One region of the Paenibacillus sp. FSL H8-0332 genome, then DNA from elsewhere that is predicted to be linked to it. Evidence: riboswitches for the same ligand, from Rfam matches in the RefSeq annotation. Region 1 holds a riboswitch; each other region holds the start of a gene.
What was found. A riboswitch is a leader RNA that binds a small molecule or an ion and turns the genes downstream of it on or off. The one in region 1 is predicted to bind cyclic di-GMP.
Positions count from the first base shown of each region.

Region 1 (3,168 bases):
TGCTGCCTCCCGTAGGAGTCTGGGCCGTGTCTCAGTCCCAGTGTGGCCGTTCACCCTCTCAGGTCGGCTACGCATCGTCGCCTTGGTGAGCCGTTACCCCACCAACTAGCTAATGCGCCGCAGGCCCATCCCCAAGTAGCAGATTGCTCCGCCTTTCATTCTCTCTTCAGGAGAGGAAAGAAATTATCCGGTATTAGCTACCGTTTCCGGTAGTTATCCCAGTCTTGAGGGCAGGTTGCCTACGTGTTACTCACCCGTCCGCCGCTAAGTTAATCAGGAGCAAGCTCCATCATAACTCCGCTCGACTTGCATGTATTAGGCATGCCGCCAGCGTTCGTCCTGAGCCAGGATCAAACTCTCCAAATTGGTATTTAGAAAGAGCGATTGCTCATTTTGAAACATCTGACGAGAATTTTCATTCTCATTTTTGGATCTCGCCGAAGCGATTTCCGATACTCACTCGTTGTTCAGTTTTCAAAGATCAAGCTCGTTGTCAGCGCCGATCACTTCGTCACCAGCAACTCTTATAATATATCACGTTCGTTTGAACAATGCAAGCTTTATTTTGAAATCACTTTTTTAAGTAATCTCTCATTTCCTTTGCCGTTCCAACAACGCTTATTTATAATAACCTATCCCTCTATTAAAAAGCAACCTTTCTATAAATAAAAATAACCCGCTTAATGTTTAAGCGGGTTATTCTCAGGAAATGCTATAGTTCACAGCTATTCTTAGTAGAATTTCGCTGCAGTATATTTGCTTGCTGCTTTGATCAGTTCTGTTGACGCGGTGTTCTTACCCAGACCTGCATCCACTGTAGTATCAATCGTTACCCATTTGCCGTTCATGAACACTTCGTTCCAGGCATGGTATGAAGTTACATAGCTTGTATTCCCCATAACCAATTTGGTAGGAATGCCTTCACTGCGGAGCATAGTAGCGAACAAGGATGCGTAATCGTAGCAGATACCTTTGTTGGTAGCCAGTGTGTTATCGTTGTTCGGAATATAATCTGTGCTTACGCTGTTAGCCAGAGAGTAGTCATATTTCACGTTAGCTACGATGTAATTGTAGATGGCCTTAACTTTGTCTGCATCTGTGGTCAGACCCTTTGTAAGCTGGGCTGCCTTTTGAACGGATTTATCGGAAGAACTCCATTTCACATTCTGTACAGAGCTCAAATATACGGCATTCACATTACTCATTGAGAGAGATACAGTCTCGGAAGATAGTACTTTGTATTTGTTGCCGGTAGTATTCTCAAGAACGGAGACCTTATAAGAGCCATTTCCTTGTTGCAGCGGGAACGTCTCGGTTGGTTTGGAAGTGTATAAGTTGTAAGTATAGCTGTTATTGTCTTTGGTAATCATGAGCTTCATCTTCTTGTCCTTAGGAACATCGTACGAAACCCCGATAACCCCTTGATCAAGTTGTCCAACATTTAACCAGCTTGAATCTGCATTAGCTGCTTGAGCAGTGCCTGTCTGCACGGAAGTGACAATCACAAAAAGTGTAATCAACATTAAATATAACTTTTTCATGGATAAAACCCCTTTCGGTAGCTGGCTGCCATCCTTACGGGAAGGCCCTTTAGCTTTGCGTCCCTACCTTTCGATAGGTTTGCCGTTATCGTATAAGCTTTATCTGTCCAATCTACTACCATATAATTACAGATTCAGAATTAAAACAAACAAAAAAAGCCTCTTCATTCGGTAGCTGGCTGCCATCCATGACGGGAAGGCCCTGTAGCTTTGCGTCCCTACCTTTCGATAGGTTTGCCGTTTATCGTGTATTAGCTTTCATAGTTATATCTTACCATATCTCTATCTATTAGCAAGACCCAAATCGCTAGATTCCACAAAAATAGTCTAAAATTTTATGTTTTTTCGACTTTTATTGCCTTGTCTTGGACAAGTCAGGTTAACTTCGCATGAATGATGAGTCTGTGGGTCGGGTTGACAAGCGGATCGCAGGTAATGAGGGTCAGAATCTTATCATCATCCTTTCCCTTCAGTACCGAAATATCGGTAGGCTCTACAATAGATACATCATATACAACATACTTGTATTCCTGGCCGCTTGTAATAACAGTAATGGTATCCCCTTTACCGATCTCATCCAGTCTGTTGAACAGCCGTCCTGCCGTTCTTGACCGGTGTGCCGCAATCGCTGCGTTGCCTACCTCACCAATCGGAGCTGTCTCCTTCATATGCGCCGCGGCATGCTTCATATTAGTTTTGGTGGCGCCCTCCAGTACAGGCAGCTTCAGATCGATTTTGTCGATTTCAATAATGGCGGTGATCTTGCCTCCAACTTCAATCTCGGGCGCTGTAGTGGGCACCGGCTCTTCCGCACCGGACTCTTCCGCCAGCAGTTGGGTGACTTCCGCATAGGGCTTGCTCAGATCCTGGCTGGCAGGAGCCGTAGCCGAAGGAACGATTTCACTATAGGCCTGTTCAGCCTCTTCCAGCAGCTTCTGCTGCTGACGGTCCTCGTACCATTCGCTTCCTTTGGGGTAGAGCATAATCAGGACCCCGGCAAGTATAATCAAATAGGATAACTTCCGCATGACAATCGCCTCCGCAATATAGAATAAGTGCTAACCCCCCAGGACACGAGGAAGATGTACTGTACCTCTAGAATACCCACTTCCGGCTTCCAAAGAAATTAATGATCACTGTAATGAAGGTAACCAGCACCTTGGCCATCAGCACCTGGATTCCCAGGCGATCAGTCAGCAGATGAATCAGCAGCACCGAAATGCCCAGCACCAGCAGATTCAGCACAATAAATCTCACTAGCTGCATCCGGTCAAATCCGCCATTCCCGCCTCTGTCCCGGCCCTTGAAGGTCACCTTTTTATTCCAGAAAAAGCTGTTTGCCGTCCCGGCGCTGTAGGAAATTATCTGTGCAGGGGTGTTAAGCATCCCCAGGGAATGCAGCAGGGTAAATACCGCGAAATCAATGAACGTGTTAAGCAGGCCCACTGCATTGAATTTCAGAAACTGGATCATGCCTGCACGCCAAGCCTTATCTTGCATAATCGCTTTCCTTCCGCGTGTCTTCGGTCTCCGCATCCGGGTAGCCTTTGGTCTCGCTAACGATATAGAGCGGTCTGTCCTTCGATTCATCATAGATCCGTCCAATGTACTCCCCGATTACACCGAG
Region 1 covers NZ_CP150145.1:377,247-380,414, reverse strand. Annotated here, with positions in the region: rRNA gene NST43_RS01615 (16S ribosomal RNA) at 1-366, opposite strand, end outside; gene NST43_RS01610 (transglutaminase-like domain-containing protein) at 732-1,541, opposite strand; cyclic di-GMP riboswitch class I at 1,555-1,635, opposite strand; cyclic di-GMP riboswitch class I at 1,709-1,790, opposite strand; gene NST43_RS01605 (class D sortase) at 1,916-2,569, opposite strand; gene NST43_RS01600 (GtrA family protein) at 2,637-3,041, opposite strand; gene NST43_RS01595 (glycosyltransferase family 2 protein) at 3,031-3,168, opposite strand, start outside.

Region 2 (3,168 bases), 390 kb from region 1:
GGACCGGCTTCTGGATCGGCGCAACGGTTGGTGTCGGAATTGGCATTGGTGTTGCGGTTGGTGTCGGCGTTACTGTTGGCGTCGGTGTTGGGGTTGCGGTTGCTGTAGGCGTCGGCGTTGCGGTTGGCTTAGGAGCCGCCGCCGGAGCAGACCAGGCCTTATATTGGTCACGGGTTAGTGTGTAGCTGTCATTCATGAAATTCTTGATCGTCGCCGTGCTGTTATTCTCATAGAGCATCTTGCCCCAGTTCATCATGAACACATAATTCTGCTGGGTCAGCTTCAGCTTCGAGATGTTCGGCATTTCGCCGTTCTCGCCGATGCCGATCGGTTTGCCGCCAGCCAGGCTGGTCAGATCATCATGATATTTATTCGAGTAGTCGTTATTATATATATCTGCTGCCAGCACATCCACTCTGTCCGCGCCCGGATAGGTCCGTGCATAGGGATCAGAGTTGGCATTCGGCGCATTCGGGTTCCATACCCAAATCAGATTATTTAACTGATGAACGTTCACGAACCGGTCATACATAATATTCCATAGTGCAGTGAAGTTGTCTTTCTTGCCCCACCAGAACCAGCCGCCGTTCATTTCATGGTACGGTCTCCAGAGGATCGGAACCTTAGCATCCCGCAGGCTTTTCAGAGAGACAGCTACTTTATCCAGATCAGTGATCAGCGCATTATACTCTGTAGTGCCGGGGGTTACGTATTTGTTGAATTGCGCTTGGGTGATTGACTTCTGCACATTGGACCATTCGTGCTTGGTGCCCGGCAGGTTCTGGTGGAAGGTCATGGCGACAATTCCGCCCGCTCTGGACCAGTTCGTCGCACTCCAGACGATGTTTTTGCGTTGTGCAGCTACTCCGCTCTCACTCTGTCCACCGATGGCTCCAAGCTCATAACCATGTAGTGCTGCGTATTGTCCGCTTGTTCCCTTCAGCTTGTTGCTCAGCTCATCAGGACTCTCGAAATAGTCATGCTGGCCTGTAATGATTCCATTTCCCGAGATATCATACAGATTGTTCAGCAGCTTGACCGCCTCAGGGGAGGCATTAGGGTTCACTGGCCCTCCTTCCGAGGAGGCAGCCTTGACGGTGGAAGGGGCGATTCCCAGTCCCACGGGTACAGCAGACAATACCACGGCCAGCGACAACACAGCGCAGAACAAACGAGACTTACGGTAAGTTTTCACAATATTCTCTTCCTTTCGGTAGCCAGGCTGCCACTCTTGCGAAGGCCCTATAGCTTTGCGTCCCTATCTTTCGATTAGGTTTGCCATTGTCGTTTTGGAAGGATCAATCCCTCTTACCTTAAGTATCGTCTCTATGCAAATTTAATGTATAGTAATGTCGAAATTATCCCAAAAAATAGTTCTTAATGCCTGATTTGAAATTGTAACATTTGGTTAAATAGATAAGTTAGACCTACGAAATGAACTGATGTAGAGCTATATCCTCCCAGTCCAGAGTAATACGAATGTTATCCTCCTCTACGAGCTCCGACCCCGTCTGCACCTCAATGAACTCCACATCGGTAAGAGCAAGAATGGCATGCTTGGTTCCTTCCGGTATCCGCACCACATCTCCCGCCTTCACCGTATGCATCTTCTCATTGATGACAATGCTGGCTTCTCCGCTGATGAAGGTCCAGATTTCACTGCGTTTGTGATGCAGCTGATAGCTGATATTTTTACCTTCATTGATGAAAATCCGCTTGGTCAGCACCTCGTTGCCCTCGTCATATTTCACATAGTCAATCACCTTGTAGTGACCCCAGCGGCGCTCCTCGTACATCGGTCTTTGTTCAAAAGACTTCAGCACTTCCTTGATCCGCGGACTCTCAGTCTTGTGCGTCACCAGAATGCCGTCCGGGCTGGCGGCGATAATCAGATCCTTCGCCCCGATTACCGTAATCGGAATATCCAGCTCGTTAATGAGGCAGGTGCCCTCGGAGTCAGCGGTCACAAAGCCTTTGCCGACATGGTTGCTGGTCATTTCCTCGGTCAGGGTGTTCCAGGTACCCAGGTCCTTCCAGAATCCGGCGTATGGCTGTACGACGATGTTCTCCTCTTTCTCCACCACTTCGTAATCAAAGCTGATCGAGGACAGTAGCTTATACTGCTTCTGCAGCTCTTCGTAATTCAGCGGCAGCCCTTTGCGCTGCAGGATATCCAGCAGGTAACCCAGACGGAAGGCGAACACTCCGCAGTTCCAGAGCGCGCCCTGGCTGATCAGCTCCTCGGCCTGCACGCGGTCCGGCTTCTCCTGGAAGTGGCTGACCTGCAGGTAACCATTGGCTCCCGCATCGGCGCCCGTTGGAATGATGTAGCCGTATTTCTCCGAAGCATGCTCGGGAACTACGCCCATCAGCGCCAGGTTCGCCCCGCTCACCAGCATGGTGTTCTCCAGCTGCAGCACCGTTTCGAAAAAGGAGGATTCCACGTATGGGTCCACCGGCAGAATCGCCACGGTCTCGCTTGGGGACACCCCCGCGATGGAATACAGATAGGCCGCCGTCAGCGCAATGGCCGGGAAGGTATCCCGCCGCTCCGGCTCCACGATGATCGGCACCTCGCTGCCGAGCTGGCTCTGGATCATCTCCACCTGGCTGCGTCCGGTCGCCAGATAAGAGGACCCTGCCATGCCGTTCTCCTCCAGCTGTCTCCATACCCGTTGTACCATCGATTCCGGTTCACCTGCCGGGCTTTCCAGTACCTTCAGAAATTGCTTAGAGCGTGAATCATTGGACAACGGCCAGAGCCGCTTGCCGGAGCCGCCTGATAGAAGTACTAGTTTCATAGTGAACCCTCCATATCGTATTGTTATTGGGTATTTCTTGTTGCGGAGCTGTGAGTTAAAATCCCGCCTGTTATGAGGGTCGCTGCAAGTAATTTTGGGCTTACGGCCGCTGTTGTATTTGGATTTCCTGATTAGAACCGCTCCTCGCGGTAGAAATCCAAATACAAAGGCGGACGCTAACGCTCCTACAGCTCCAAAATTCCTCTCCGCTCCATTTCATAACAGGCTGTGCTTTTACATCCGCTTCGCCCGCAGGCGAAGCTCCCGGCTAAAGATCCGATATTGCCGCTTGTTGTAGCGGCAAGGGGGGCCGGGCTGCCGCGCTATGCTTGCGCGGCAGCAGTTGAATCCCTGGTTGCCGCCTACT
Region 2 covers NZ_CP150145.1:767,693-770,860, reverse strand. Annotated here, with positions in the region: gene NST43_RS03300 (PA14 domain-containing protein) at 1-1,195, opposite strand, end outside; cyclic di-GMP riboswitch class I at 1,210-1,290, opposite strand; gene NST43_RS03295 (sugar phosphate nucleotidyltransferase) at 1,428-2,801, opposite strand.
Region 2: another riboswitch for cyclic di-GMP. It lies ahead of NST43_RS03300 (PA14 domain-containing protein); the one in region 1 lies ahead of NST43_RS01610 (transglutaminase-like domain-containing protein).

Region 3 (3,168 bases), 1.2 Mb from region 1:
CAGCCTGGAGATCGCGGATCAGGCTTTCGAGGTGGCTGTATTTACCCTCCAGCAGCAGCATGACCACCAGGCCGTATTTCACGGATTGCTGGCGGGATTCCACGTTCTTGGCCAGCTGGCGCGCTGCCTCACGCAGTCCGTCCGCCTCAGTCCGCAGCAGGCTTGCGAGGCTGTGCAGACGATGCTGCTGTACCCCCGCGTGTCCGGCGTACAGGCCGCTGCCGGTGACCTGGCCGCTAACATAAATACTGCCGGTAGCTATAATTGTGGATTGGCGTATATCTCCATAGACGTACACATTACCCAGGGCTTCGATACGTACAGGTCCTTCCAGATCTCCCGGTACAATGACGTCGCCTGCAAACATAACATCGCCCGCAGTATCCGCCGTCTCCCTGGTCAGCAGACGGACCGGAGGGAAATCACATATCCGGACGCTGCCGTTTCCTCCGCAGATGCGGGGTCTGCCGGTATGCCGGGCCACGATATTACCACAGGGGAGGAGCTTGGCATGGTTACCGGCAGCGAAGTAGATATCCTGCGGCGGGGGAGGGGGCAGGACTCTGCCGTCTGTGTCGAAGCCGGGAATGCCCTCTTCCGGCGGCAGTTTGCGGGCGAAGACTTCGCCTGCGAAGGTAAAGGGGGCTCCCGGGAAACGGAGATACTCCAAGGGTTCCGCAGGCTTCTGATCCGGGGCTCCCTGTCCCTGAAACATCCGGTTCCCCTCTAGTGTATGCTCAGGCAGCAGGAATTCCAGCCGTGCTTCCTTGCCGGGCAGCGGGGCTCTTCCTTCAGCGATGCATACGGGAAGATATGTAGGGTTCTCCAGCTCCGCGTACAGGGCGGGAATGTTCAGGTTGCGCAGAATAAAACGGTTGTCCAGTGAGGCGATAATCTGTTCTATAGTGAGCGTGGACAGCAGCATCGCCGGGTTGGGCTGGGCACGGACGACCGCCTCGAAAGCAGCGGGACAGTTGACCAGATTCCAGGCGTACTTCTCTGCACGGTATAGAGTGAAGTGGACCTTGAGCTTGTCAGGCGATACGGTAATTTCGTATTGCGGCTTCTCGCAGATCTCCCAGGTGATATAATCCGCCTTCGTCACCTCGGTTGGTTCTGTAACGGTCTTCCAGTTGATCTTCAGGACAACAGGGTGGATCGCAGAAATCCGGGCGGGAGCGCCTCCGGGCAGCGGAGGCGTAATGAATATCTGGTTGTCCTGCACGAGGATAATTCCATTCTTATCTCCATGTGTCCCGTCAGAAGCTCGGCCCTCCACAGAGAATGAATCCAGGAGCCCTTTACGTTCGAGCATCAGGGACTCTACGAATTCATATCGGCTTGGTTCGATATAATGCTGCGGCATGGTTGTAACCTCACTTTTTCGTATGATCAATGGCAATTCGTACAGAAAAAGAACATCATCAAGCCCGGGAGGACTTCCCGTGAACAGCCGGCTTAAGTGGTCTCTATTGGCAGCCTGGCGACCTTAAACGCGGGATTTGGCGTTCTTAGGCCCATGGCTTTGCGTCCTGCCCTTTCGGGAAGTTTGCCTTTAGAAATAGATCAATGATATACATCCTGTAGAGGTGGTTATTTGTAGTCGACTGTAATCGACAAAAAGAGTCATAAATAGTTCTTGCGTGGCATTAACTTCTGCAAACAAGCTTAATTCTAGTACTTAAAGAGCTATTTTTCAACTATATTATGCCTATTTATCAAAAAACTCGAAATATGCAGCTCTATTTCGACAAAAAAACTGGTTTCCCAGCGCTTACATCTTATGGAAGCCATGAGAACAAGAAAAGGGGGAACTGTCCTCTGCGCCCGGCAGGTGGAAAAAGAAAAAAGCAGCGGACGGCCAAATGTTCACGGCAGCGACGACCAAGCTTTGTGTTTTTGTGTAATGTATATGTTAGATATGTAAATAAACACAAACATTCAGTATATTATTTCGTAATAAAACCGAAGACATCCCAAATTCATTGTAATATAATCTAACTCATACCAAGGAAACGCGAATTAATGTTAACTAAAATAACATTAATGGAGATAGCGACATCAGGAGAGGAGCATAAATCATGCAGATTGCAGCAACACCTTACATCTGGCCTTATGACGGGGCAGTTGACCCGGCGAAGACAGCGCTGATGATTATCGACATGCAGACGGATTTTTGCGGCAAGGGCGGTTACGTCGAGAGAATGGGTTATGACCTCTCATTAACGGCAAGAGCGATTCAGCCCATTCAGCGGCTGCTGGCACGTATCCGGGACATCGAAGGGTTCACCGTGATCCATACCCGCGAGGGGCATAAGCCGGATCTGTCGGATCTGCCGGCGAACAAAAGGTGGCGCAGCCGCCAGATCGGGGCCGAGATCGGCTCCGAAGGACCGGCGGGACGAATCCTCGTGCGGGGGGAGCGCGGCTGGCAGATCATTGAGGAGCTGGCGCCTGCCCACGGAGAGTACATTATAGACAAGCCGGGCAAAGGCAGCTTTTATGCAACGGACCTGGACCTGATCCTGAAGAATAAAGGAATTACCCATCTGATTCTGACCGGTATTACTACCGATGTCTGTGTACACACCACGATGCGGGAGGCCAATGACCGCGGGTACGAGTGTCTGATCCTTGCGGATTGCACGGGAGCAACGGATGAAGCGAATCACCTGGCGGCGCTGAGTATGGTTCAAATGCAGGGCGGGGTGTTCGGCAGTGTAAGTGATTCACAAGCGGTGCTGCGTGCGCTGGAGCAATACTAAATCATTCATAAACGGGGGAATAACCATGTGGAACAAGTCCAGAACGAAAGCGCTGATGCTGTTAACCTCGCTAATGCTGCTCCTGACTGCCTGCGGTAACCATACGGAAGCCGGGAAGGCCGAAGGCCAGGGAGCGGAAGGCTCGGGCGAGCTGAAAAAGGTGGTGCTCCGGCTGAAGTGGATTCACCAGGCGCAGTTTGCCGGCTTTTATACCGCAGTGGAAAAAGGCTTCTATAAAGAAGCGGGGCTGGATGTTGAGATCCGTCCGGGGGGCTCGGATTTCCCGGCTGTGCAGATGGTAGCTTCCGGCAGTGAGGAGTTCGGAGTTACCGGTGCTGACCAGGTCGTTATCGCCAGAGAGAAAGGCGTCCCGGTCAAAGCGTTGTCCGCGATCTACCGCAAA
Region 3 covers NZ_CP150145.1:6,766,113-6,769,280, reverse strand. Annotated here, with positions in the region: gene NST43_RS29445 (flagellar assembly protein A) at 1-1,396, opposite strand, end outside; cyclic di-GMP riboswitch class I at 1,472-1,564, opposite strand; gene NST43_RS29440 (hypothetical protein) at 1,793-1,927, shown strand; gene NST43_RS29435 (isochorismatase family cysteine hydrolase) at 2,082-2,765, shown strand; gene NST43_RS29430 (ABC transporter substrate-binding protein) at 2,791-3,168, shown strand, end outside.
Region 3: another riboswitch for cyclic di-GMP. It lies ahead of NST43_RS29445 (flagellar assembly protein A); the one in region 1 lies ahead of NST43_RS01610 (transglutaminase-like domain-containing protein).

Region 4 (3,168 bases), 190 kb from region 1:
CGGCTTCACGGTCGGCGTTGGTGTTGGCTTCACGGTCGGCGTCGGCTTCACGGTCGGCGTTGGTGTCGGCTTTACAGTTGGTGTCGGTGTCGGCTTCACGGTCGGCGTTGGTGTCGGCTTCACGGTAGGTGTTGGCTTTGGAGTTGGAGTGCACACAGGTGTCGGGCTAGGTTTTACTGTTGGTGTCGGCTTCACGGTAGGTGTTGGCTTTGGAGTTGGAGTGCACACAGGTGTCGGGCTAGGTTTTACTGTTGGTGTAGGTTTCACTGTAGGTGTAGGCGTTACCGTCGGTGTTGGCTTCACGGTTGGTGTTGGTGTTGCCGTCGGTGTTGGCTTCACGGTTGGTGTTGGTGTTACCGTCGGCGTTGGCTTCACGGTTGGTGTTGGTGTAGCCGTTGGTGTCGGTGATGGACTAGGTGTCGGCGTTGCGGTCGGCGTCGGACTCGGCGGCGGCCCCTCTCCTTCGTACAATCCCAGGTGCATCTCTACCCCGCCGCTAAAAGATTTTGCAATCAGGGTTCCGTACAGCTCTGCTCCTTTATAATGAACATCCGCTCTAGGTGCGAGGATCGTCCCGAAGAATGAGGTATATTCGATATTCACCTCAGAGGCTTCGTAAAAGTTGAACAATACTTGACTGGCTCTGCCGTTACTCATTGAAAAGCTCGGCACATTGACTGTAGACCCGCTTATATTAATAATCAGCGTAGCGTTCTGGGCAATGTTGAATTCGATATAGTTGGTCTTCGCCAGTGTCGAAGCATCCAAATGAACTACATTGAAACGATCCGGTGCACTTATCTTGAGCTGTCCATAATGATTATCGCCAATCTCATTCGTGTCGGCCAAAGCCCCATACTCTGTGGAACGGGAGATCAGCATCTGCTGCTCGGCTGCAAAATCAATCGGGCTGGCATTTTTCTTCCCGCCTTTGATGTTGACACCAGGCTCATTGGCTGTAAAGCTATCCCCAAATACCACATTCCCATAGATCTCTCCACTGCCTGAATGTACAAAATTCTTACCGGCCACAAGTACATCCGTCGGCGCAGCACCACTGTATGCTCTGGCTACTCCGTAACCTCCGGAGAGGGTAATGTTCCCTGCCGCTGCCAGGCGGCCCTCAATCTGATCATTGGCTTGTTTAAAATCCCCGAGGATAAAAGCATTAAAATTCCCTGCGACACCCAAAACCGGTGTTGGCGTATACGGCACCCCTGAAGCTGCTCTAACATCCGTCCCCCACGTAAAGGCACTGGATAAGGTCAATAGGCCCGCCATAATGATGGCGGCTGTTTTACGCACTCTTTTCTTCAATAGTCCACACCTCCTAGTTACTATTCTATGAATCTGTCACGAGACTATAACAACAAAAAAGACCGCCAAGAAGGGTTAGCTTCACGGCGGCCGGACGACCCTAGCCTCAACTTTTGAGACAGTAGATTCCTGACTTTGCGTCCCGTTCTTTCGATACGGTTTGCGTTTGTACATGATTTCGATATGAAATTATAATTTGCTTATGTAAATTCATTGTTGAGTCTATGACATTTGTTACTTTTGTACTAATTTCAGTTTATCCGCTCTCCCACCCTATTGTCAATCCACTCCCAGTATATTTTTTGAAATTATTTTTTACGATGGTTCCTCATTGATCCCTTGTACCATAAGGGTTAAGGGACGAGTCTCTTTTTTATCTAGTGACGAAAAAAGTCGAGAAATCAGAGGATTGGCTGTAGCCGTTTGTCTCTCTTTTCTATAATACTATCAATTTATATCATTAAAATTTGATACATTCGTCCTATTTTATCGCCCTCAGCCCACCTCTACTCATCATCTGCTCCTGTTCAATGCAATTTTACCTATTTATGGGCATCTCAGCTCGAAAAAAAAGTGCCGCCCATAGGGACGACACCTGCAAATAGAATTCATATATTTTGAATAAAAATGTCGCCTAGGCAGACCCGAACAGCTGAACCCAGCCAATCATCGATACCCAGAGCGGAACACTTAGAATGATCCCGAATACTAAACCACGGCGGAGACTTCCTTCATGACTCATTGCCATTCTCCTTTGAGCTGAAATTTTTTAATCCTCTATCTTTAATGTTTCAATTTTAATATAAAATAATTCATTCTATTTTATTGTGAAAAATGTCACATTATTAGGATTAGTTTATAAAACCCATTGATTATTTTTTGAAGGATGAGTTACAATGCGAATATACGTTCTCTTTGAGGGGTTGAGAAGGATGCAAAGAGCAGAGAGCCAGGACAACCTGCTGGTCAAATCCTATATTTTGCTGCCGCTTATTCTATCCGCCTTCGAGCGCGATGCTTCTGCTATATCCTCAGAGCTGCGCACGCCTGCGCCTTATCTGGAGGTGATCCAGACGGCCGTCCATGCCGCTTCTGCCGATCTGCGGGAGGTCCGTGCCGGGATGCGCGCCCGTGGTCTGAAGGTCTATGAACAGCAGCGGCTGGAGGCAGGCGTTGAAGCCAAATTCATCTGTAGGGGTTATCACGAGCGGATGCTGCTGCTGGATGATGTGATTGCCGCCCAGGCCACTCTGCATATGCGCAGATATCTGGGTATGGAGAAGATGAAGCAGCGCTAACAAAAGAAGCCTGCCGCAAGCGGCAGACTTCTACATCAAATGATCGCCCGGATGCGGCTACATTAATAACGTCCAATACCCCAACGTGCCGCATATAACCACTACAGCTACCGGGTACAGGATTCTCCGGCTTACCTGATCCCTGAACGCAAGAAACAAACAAAGCATACAAAGCCATGCAATTAGAAGGCTTCCCATCTATTATGCATACGCTCCTTCCCGGCATTCCTGCCCCTCTCCAGCGGTAACCGCCTCAGAGCACAACTATCCTTATATATAGGAAGATTTCCCGCCGAATATCCCAATTATACCAGCCGGCAGCCAATCTGGAGCAATTTTTCTTCAAAATGTCGTCAGGAAATTCACAATTCCTCTTCCAGCACAGGATATTCCCAGAACCCCAGGCGTCCCTTAGCAGATATAGGATGTACCAGTGGAACAACCTTTTCCAGCTTCCAGGCATACCTTCCCTCGGCATAATTGCCGAATACATATTCATTGCCACCCGGCCAGCCCTGCTGCGCAAGCTCCGGCGTCACCTCACAGCAATCCG
Region 4 covers NZ_CP150145.1:186,219-189,386, reverse strand. Annotated here, with positions in the region: gene NST43_RS00805 (choice-of-anchor A family protein) at 1-1,317, opposite strand, end outside; cyclic di-GMP riboswitch class I at 1,400-1,492, opposite strand; gene NST43_RS00800 (hypothetical protein) at 2,250-2,615, shown strand; gene NST43_RS00795 (ASCH domain-containing protein) at 2,978-3,168, opposite strand, start outside.
Region 4: another riboswitch for cyclic di-GMP. It lies ahead of NST43_RS00805 (choice-of-anchor A family protein); the one in region 1 lies ahead of NST43_RS01610 (transglutaminase-like domain-containing protein).